Regions from separate parts of the Vibrio sp. 2033 genome, predicted to be linked through region 2. Evidence: predicted binding sites of a transcription regulator. Region 2 holds the regulator's gene; the other holds the start of a gene.

Region 1 (4,390 bases), on a different contig from region 2:
TTGCCTAGAGATACTTGGCCATCACCCGCGATGACGACTTTATTATTTCGACGTACAGATACAATGGTAGTCACAGTCGACCTCTTGATTATTTCTCTTTGGATTTAATTCAGTATATGGGGGAGGAGAAATGGGGATTCAAGGGGGCAAAAAGAAAGGCCCTAGGATCTTAGCTCCTAGGGCCTGAGTTTAAAGATTTTCTTTCCAAATCGCGCACGGCTCGATTTTCGCGCGTTGCAGTTTATGACGGTCACGTTCTGCATCACGTTTGAACTTATACGGACCTAGCACCACACGATACCATGAACTGCCTTCTTTCTTACGAATCTTGCTCGACATCCCTTGGAACGCGATTGCAAGCTTGCGCTCTTCCGCTTGTGCCTGAGTTTTGTACGCGCCACACTGCATGATGTAAGGAATTTTAGAAACTTCAATTTCTTTAGCCACAACTTCAACTTCACGTTTCGGTAGTGACTCAACATATTCCCATTTTTCTTCTGGTGGTGGCGGCAAGTCTTTTTTCGGCTTTGGTTTGCTGACAGTGGTTGTTGGCTGCTTCACGACTGGTTGTTTAGGTTCTGGGTCGCTACTCAAAAGGTAAAGACCATAGCCAAAACCGCCCACGAGCAAGATAGCGAGCAGGCCACTGCGCCAAGGTTTTTTTCTTCTCGGCGGCTGTTTTTTTGTCGACTTTTTTGGGGCGCCTCGCCCCCGTCTTACATAATCTCTATTTGCCACGGTTATTTCTGGTCATCAAGGATTCTTGCAAATATGTTAATCCAGAACGAGTTGAGAAAACACCCTATTGATAGAATCTTGATAGCTAAAGCGCGACAACGCCCGAGTGTAGGAGTGTGTTTCCGTTCTCACTTACATTTATTCAGGGATACACAAAAAGCAGGAGGGGTAAATAAAAAAGCGGCGCCTTAGCACCGCTTTGGGGATGAATACCTAATCTTTAGGTTAAGGGCGCTGTGGTGGCGCTGCACTTCCACGAATGACGAGATTAGTTTCAAGCAGACGCGAGCCTGAATGCACGTCGTGGCCTTTTAACATCTCGAGCATCATTAGCATCGCTTGTCGACCAATCTCATAGCGAGGTTGAGATATGGTGGTCAACGGTGGATCGCAGTACTGAGCGAAGTTAATGTCATCAAAGCCCACAACAGAGAGATCTTGCGGTACTCGTAAGCCAAGCTTTTTCGCTTCTTGAATTGCGCCGATGGCCATTGTGTCACAGTGACAGAAAATAGCCGTTGGTGGTTCTGGCAATTCGAGCAGTTTACGAACGGCTTTTGCTCCGCCATCAAAAGAGAACTCAGTAATGACACTATATTGTGGATCTTTATTGATGCCGGCACGGCGCAGGGCTTGTTGGTAGCCTTGCTGGCGGAACTGACACAATATTGCTGTATCTGGTCCAGAGATTTGAGCAATGCGTTTATGACCTAATTGGGTCAGGTAATTCACCGCTTCAAATGCTGAGGTCAGGTTATCAATATGTACTGTCGGAAGCTCGAGCTCTGGCGCAAATTCACACGCCATTACCATCGGAGGTAAGTTCTTTTGCTCTGGCTTACTGACATCGAATGGTAGATCTGTACCAAGCAGTAGCATTCCATCTGCCTGCTTAGTAAATACGAGGTTTACGAAAGAGCTTTCGCGTTTCTTCTGTTGTCCGCTATCGCCCAGCAGGACTAGATAGCCATGTTCCATGGCTGCATCTTCAATACCGCGAATAATTTCAGAAAAATAAGGATCACAGATGTCGGGAACGATAGTAACAATGGTTTTTGATTCGTTTCTACGTAAGTTACGCGCTAATGAGTTTGGAGAATAACCCGCTTCAAGTACGGCATCTTCTACTCTCTTTCTTGTAGAAGAAGAGACTTTCTCTGGATTCATTAAGGCTCGAGATACCGTAGCCGTAGACACTCCCGCAAGCTGGGCAACATCCTTCATTGTCGCCATAGTTTTTAACCTCTCATTTATTTTTTGCCAAGATGACGTTATTCCGGTTTGAAATCAGAGTAATCAAACCGAGTGAGAGCTGTATTTGCTCTTCGCTCAGTTCGTGTTAACGAGTGGGAAAATGGATTCTTCACCGCGATATCAATTTGTGGGAATAGTCATTGTTTTAATCTAAGCCTGTGCAAACAAGTCACTTTAGACTTTTCTAATTTGGATAGTCTATTCATTTCTAAAGTGAAAGTTACGGTCTGTTTAACAAAAATTGTAATCTTGGTGTGATTCTGGTCACATTAAATGGTAATTCATTACATAGTTAAACGTTTGCTAGCTGAGATCTTGTGGTTCTATGTCTAAATTCCAGCGTACTTTCTTAGCATTTGGCAACAACTCAATAGCAGGTTTGGCACTGGTTAATAACTTTTGCATCAATGAACGATGCTGAGTTTGCAGTAATAGTTGCCAGCGGTATTTACCAGCCCGCTTAGCCAAAGGTGAAGGAGTAGGGCCTAACACCATGCAGGAATCATCGAACAGAGGGTGTGACTCTAACGTAAAGCGAACCTGACGCAGGAAGTCTTCAACTACCTCACTTTGGTTCGCCTCTGCTTTATACAGAGTCAAGAAACTATAAGGCGGAAGCTGAGCCAGTTTGCGTTCTTCCAGAGCAGTCATAGCAAAGTGGCGATAGTCTTTTTGAAGCAGGGCCTGCAGCAAGCTGTGCTCAGGATGGTGGGTTTGTAGGATAACCTCGCCAGGTTTACTTGCGCGGCCGGCACGACCTGCGACCTGAATAAACAACTGCGCTAGTCGCTCGGAAGCGCGGAAGTCACTACTATAGAGAGAGCCATCAACATCCAAAAGAGCAACGAGTGTTACATTTGGAAAATGGTGCCCCTTAGCCAGCATTTGGGTGCCAATCAGAATTTGATGTTCACCTTTACGAATCGATTCAAGGGCATCTTCCAAACTACCTTTGCGACGTGTGCTGTCTCTGTCGATGCGAATGGCGTTGTATTCTGGAAATAACTGAGCCAATTGTTGTTCGAGTTGTTCCGTTCCTACGCCGACGGTAACCAGTTGAGTTGAACCACACCCCTGACATTGATGAATTACCGGTTGTTGTGAGCCGCAGTGATGGCAGCGTATTTCGTTGCTGTAATGGTGGAACGTATAGTACGCATCACAACGTTTACATTCTGCAATCCAACCGCATTCATGGCACATCAAAGCGGGCGAAAAGCCTCGGCGGTTAAGAAACAACATTACTTGATTGCCCGCTTTTAAATGCTTGCGCATCTCGGCAATCAGTTGGGCAGATAAGCCACTTTCTAAATACTGACCTTTTACATCTAACACTTTATTAGTGGTTGGCACGGCAGAGCCAGCTCGTTGGGTTAGTGTTAAATGGTGATATTTGCCTGACAAGGCATTGTGCAATGTCTCCAGTGCAGGTGTGGCTGAGCCCAGAACAATCGGAACTTGTTCTTTATGAGCGCGCATTACAGCAACATCGCGTGCATGATAACGCAAGCTATCTTGCTGTTTGTAAGAGGTGTCATGTTCCTCGTCCACAATGATAATCCCGAGATCAGCAAAAGGCGCGAGTAGGGCAGAGCGTGTGCCGATAATGATTCCGGCCGCTTTGTCGCGTGCAGAAAGCCACGCATTCAGACGCTCCGTCTCGTTTAACCCGGAGTGGATGACGTCAACTGGCACATTAAAACGGCGTTTAAAGCGGTTGATGGTTTGGGGCGTTAAGCCAATCTCTGGTACTAAAACCAAGGCTTGTTTCCCTTGCTCTAAAACTGGCTTGATAAGGTTGAGGTACACTTCTGTCTTACCTGAGCCCGTGACGCCTTCTAATAAATAGCAAGCAAAACCTGTTTGGCTATTTACACTTGCAATAGCCAGCGCTTGTTCGTGGTTGAGCTTTGGCTTCTCGACGTCGCATTCAACGTGCTGTCCCCACTGGGTGATTACAGGCTTCTTCTCGATACGTTCAATCCAGCCTTTCTCTTCTAAAGACTTTAGTACTGTTGAGGCTATCTCTTGGTCGACAAATTCCTGGTGAGGCAAAGCGCCGTTAACCAACATTTGCAAGACCTTCTGTTGTTTGACCGCTCGACGATCAAGCCCTTGCATCAGCTTGTCTTTACCGGATTCGGTAATTTGCCACTCTTGTAACGTCGCAAAATCTGCAGGCTTTCCTTTACGTAGAGCTGCTGGCATCGCATTGTGTAGCGTATCTCCAAGTGGGTATTGGTAGAACTGGCTGCACCAAGTCAGCAACGAATAAAGCTTTTCAGACCATATCGGCTGAGAATCAAGAACTGCTTTGATTGGCTTGAGTTGATCTTTGGGAAAGTCCGAGTGATTAACCATTGCGGTGACGATGCCGACTAAGGTTTGGCGTCCAAAA
Region 2 (4,390 bases):
GAGTCCAGGTGTAGTGCTATAAGTTTTAATAATAGAGTCGCAACTATGCATTGCGGCTCACCTTGCCGGCGCATCATTTAGGTATGGGTTGTAGTGATCGTTGGCAGAACACGAAAAGTGAGCAAAGACTCGGAAAAGCGTGTTGACTGACTGGCATTTACCGTCACAGGTTGATGGTTGCTCGTTCATTATTCTGGACAACTTTTGTTGTGAACGAGCAGCCAACTTCCGCTTACCTTTAAACTCTACATCTCGTAACAAGGAGTCGTTATGACGCCCGATGTGTTATTTGAATCGCTATGGCAAGATTACATTCAACGTCTTTGCCCTTCGGCGGCTAAAGTGCATCAGCTGCTTCAAGAAGATGAGCCTCTGATTAATGATCATATAGCTTTACGTACCTTCAATATCGCGCCTCTTGGTATTGAAACTCTAGCTAAGCCATTTGTAGCTATCGGTTACAAGGCGTGTGGTGATTACGTTTTCGAAAGCAAAAAGCTGGTTGCTAAGCACTATGAGCACCCAGATCCGAAGCAACCTAAAGTATTTATTAGTGAGCTAAAAGTTGAAGAGTGCTCTCCTGAGCTACAAGAGATTGTGAAAAATTTGATGGCACAAGTCGATGTTGACAAGCTGAACGATAGCGCATTCTTACATGGTGGACGCTTGTGGGATTTAAGCTTTGCTGATTACCAAACGTTGGCTAAAGAAAGTGAGTACGCATCTTGGCTTGCGGCGCATGGTTACGGAGCAAACCACTTCACGGTGAGCGTTAACCAGCTCAATGAATATGAAGAAGTGAAGCAGGTAAACGATCATCTGCGTACCGCTGGGTTTACCATTAATGAAAATGGTGGTGAAGTGAAGGGCACTCCTGAGGTGTTGCTAGAGCAGTCATCGACCATGGCAGATAAAGTAGCGGTTCGTTTTAGCGAAGGCACTGAAATTATCCCTGGCGGGTTTTATGAATTTGCTAAGCGCTATCCGATGGAAAATGGTGATTTGTACCCAGGTTTCGTGGCCGCTTCAGCTGACAAAATCTTTGAAAGTACGAATGGCTAAGTTTTAGGGTTAACCTGTTAAGCTTACTCATTAGTGTTCGCTGCACCCTATCTCATTTGGTCATGAGCAAATAAAAAGCCACCAATGTTGCCATTGGTGGCTTTTATAATTTTGTTCGTGTCACTCTAGTTTGAGATTAACGAGTACCGTAAACCACGATGGTTTTACCGTGAGCAGAGATTAGGTTCTGCTCTTCTAGCATCTTCAAGATACGACCTACTGTCTCACGAGAACAGCCAACAATTTGACCGATTTCTTGACGAGTGATCTTGATTTGCATGCCGTCTGGGTGAGTCATTGCGTCTGGTTGTTTTGCAAGGTTCAGAAGCGTCTGAGCGATACGACCAGTTACGTCTAGGAACGCCAGGTCACCCACTTTTTGGCTAGTTACTTGAAGACGACGAGCCATCTGCGCAGAAAGACGCATTAGGATGTCTGGGTTTACTTGGATAAGCTGACGGAACTTCTTGAAAGAAATTTCAGCAACTTCACAAGGAGATTTAGCACGAACCCAAGCTGTGCGCTCTTGGTCTTCCTCGAATAGACCAAGTTCACCAATAAAGTCTCCTTGGTTTAGGTAAGAAAGGATCATCTCCTTACCTTCTTCGTCTTTGATAAGAACCGCAACAGAACCTTTAACGATGTAGTACAAAGTTTCTGCCTTTTCGCCCGCGTGAATTAGCGTGCTCTTTGAAGGGTACTTATGAATATGACAGTGTGAAAGAAACCACTCTAATGTTGGGTCGGTTTGAGGTTTACCTAGAACCATAATATCTCACTTCCTCTGCAGGGTACGCTTGCGCTATCCATATTTTAGCTAAGCCTGAATTAGGCCTACTAGAATAAGAGCACTTTTTATATGCTGCAAGCTCTCTTGTGTTTCGGTAAGAAATAGTATCCTTTTTCGAAAACGATTTCTTGATTTTAATCGTGCCATGATTGAGATTTTGTAAGCAAAACTGTGCACATGATCACGGTATGAAAAGTAAACATCTTCGCAGGCAGGTTTTTAGCCAATTTTCCCTGTTTCGATGAGCTGTTGTAGGATAGGCCGAACTATGAGCTCCATTGCAAAGCTCATCTTACCGCCGGGTACGACAATCGTGTTGTGGCGTGACATGAATGAGCCATCAATCATGGCCAGCAGATATGGGAAGTCGACATTCTTGATACCGCGTAGGCGAATCACCACAAAACTCTCATCCAAACTAGGGATGCCTTTTGCATTAAGTGGGTTGGAAGTATCAACGGTCGGTACGCGCTGGAAGTTGATGTGAGTACGAGAAAACTGCGGAGTGATATAGTTGAGGTAATCGTCCATGGATCGCACGATTGAGTCCATCACCGCTTCACGCGAATGGCCGCGATCGCGAGTGTCACGTACGAATTTTTGGATCCACTCTAAGTTCACAATCGGCACCATGCCAATTAAGAAATCCACATGTTGAGCAACATTAACATCGCCATCGACCACGCCACCATGTAACCCTTCATAAAACAGCACGTCGCTGTTTTCGGGTAAGTCTTGCCACGGTGTAAACGTGCCTGGCATTTGATTGTAGGGAACCGCTTCGTCAAACGTGTGCAGATAACGGCGCACGCTGCCAGTACCGTCATGCCCGAACTTACGGAAAAACTCTTCTAATCCCGGGAAGTCATTAGCTTGTGGGCCAAAGTAGCTAATGTGTCGACCTTGCTCGCGGGCTTTGCGAATTTCGATGTCCATTTCTGGGCGAGTAAAGCGATGGAAGCTATCGCCTTCAACCCATGCGGGTTTAACGTTCATCATATTGAACATTTTACGGAAGGCTTCAGATGTAGTGGTCGTGCCGGCACCGGACGAACCAGTAACCGCAATAATTGGGTGTTTAGCTGACATGACAAACCTTGTCGAAAATTACTTACCTGTAATGTGCAGTAGAGTTACTACTGCACGGTCGATATCCCACTATAGCACGTAACAATACCTTGTCATCGAGTGGGATACGGTAAAATGTGAAGGGTCTAAAATTTTGTTTTATGCTGAATATCGACGGTTTCGTGTAGCTCAGAGAACACGATAACCGCTTCACCTTTTTCCAATTGAGCTTTAACTTGATCAATTTTGTCTTGCAAAGAAACCTCGACGGTTCCGTAATCCGTTCCTTCGCGTAAGACGAATTCACGAATTAAGTTTTCCAATGTTTCCGGCGCAATGTCTTGCCATGGAATGATCATAAATACCTCTAACTTTTATGATGAGCGGCTAGTTTACTGCGTTCGTTGCTTGGATACAGCAGAAAGGTAATCTGCGGCGATACTTTCGTAATACGCGGGCAGCGCTTCCTCCAACCAAAACTTAGGTTTTAACGCCGTTCCTGTTAGGAAGCCAACATGGCCACCGTGTTCAAAGAGACGGTAATCAATGTTATCTGGCAGAACAAACTTCGGGATCACATCGTCGGTCATGAACGGATCGTCTTTGGCATGGATGATCAGTGTGGGTAGCGTGATTTGCTGTAGTTTACTTAAGCCAGAGCATTGGTCGTAATAATCTTGTGCGTCTTTGAAGCCATGCAATGGTGCCGTAATCAAATCATCGAATTCATACAATCGTGTGACACGTTTTATTGAGTTGTAGGACAGCGCAAGCTCGCCATGCAGTAGATGATGCTTTTGTAACGCGTTACGTTTCAGTGAAGAAAGCAGATAACGGCGATACACTTTTGAAAAGCCTTGTTCTATACGGTTTGCACACGCCGCTAGGTCTAAAGGCGCAGAGATAATAGTCGCTGCATTCAAAATAGGGTGGTCTTTATATTGGGCTAAATAATTCGCCAACATGTTACCGCCAAGAGAAATACCAACTGCAACTTTGGGATTATCAGGAAAACGTTGTTCAAGGTGCTCTAGGAAGTAACGAGCATCCGTCACTTCACCCGAGTGGTAAGCTCGTGCTTTTTTGTTTGGTTTACCGCTGCAGCCACGAAAATGCATCATCACCGACAGCCATCCAGATTGAGCAAATGCATTCATTAACCCATTGGCATAAGGGCTATAGAAGCACCCCTCTAATCCATGAAATAAAACAAAAATCGGCTTTTTTTGTGCAGGCTCTTGGGTTGGGTCCTCGCTCCACGCGAGATCGAGAAAGTCGCCATCGGATGTATCGAGGGTTTGCCAAATCGGCGTAAATAACGCTTTTTTGCGAATAAAACGCGGCAAAAGCGTTTGGAGATGCGGGTTTTTGATCCCGGCGGCTGCGAAAAATTGTGTCATACCTAACTGCTCTTATGCGGTCCTTCGGTGTCCGTTGAAGAACTTATTAATATAATCCTTTATAAAGATT

What was found. Region 2 encodes CRP, which controls carbon source genes, mostly activating them, when cyclic AMP is high. Its sites were predicted from a motif close to TGTGANNNNNNTCACA; they were not measured.
Region 1: a site for CRP is predicted at 2,246-2,261, ahead of cytR (DNA-binding transcriptional regulator CytR). Genes of this name have one in related genera too.

The regions. Positions count from the first base shown of each region.
Region 1 is NZ_JAWOVC010000004.1:29,473-33,862, forward strand. Features, by position in the region: gene hslV (ATP-dependent protease subunit HslV) at 1-74, opposite strand, end outside; gene ftsN (cell division protein FtsN) at 190-738, opposite strand; gene cytR (DNA-binding transcriptional regulator CytR) at 964-1,992, opposite strand; gene priA (primosomal protein N') at 2,296-4,390, opposite strand, start outside.
Region 2 is NZ_JAWOVC010000025.1:14,586-18,975, reverse strand. Features, by position in the region: gene astD (succinylglutamate-semialdehyde dehydrogenase) at 1-22, shown strand, start outside; gene R7P74_RS21770 (DUF1338 domain-containing protein) at 271-1,062, shown strand; gene crp (cAMP-activated global transcriptional regulator CRP) at 1,199-1,831, opposite strand; gene R7P74_RS21760 (phosphoribulokinase) at 2,072-2,941, opposite strand; gene R7P74_RS21755 (YheU family protein) at 3,067-3,279, opposite strand; gene R7P74_RS21750 (hydrolase) at 3,313-4,320, opposite strand.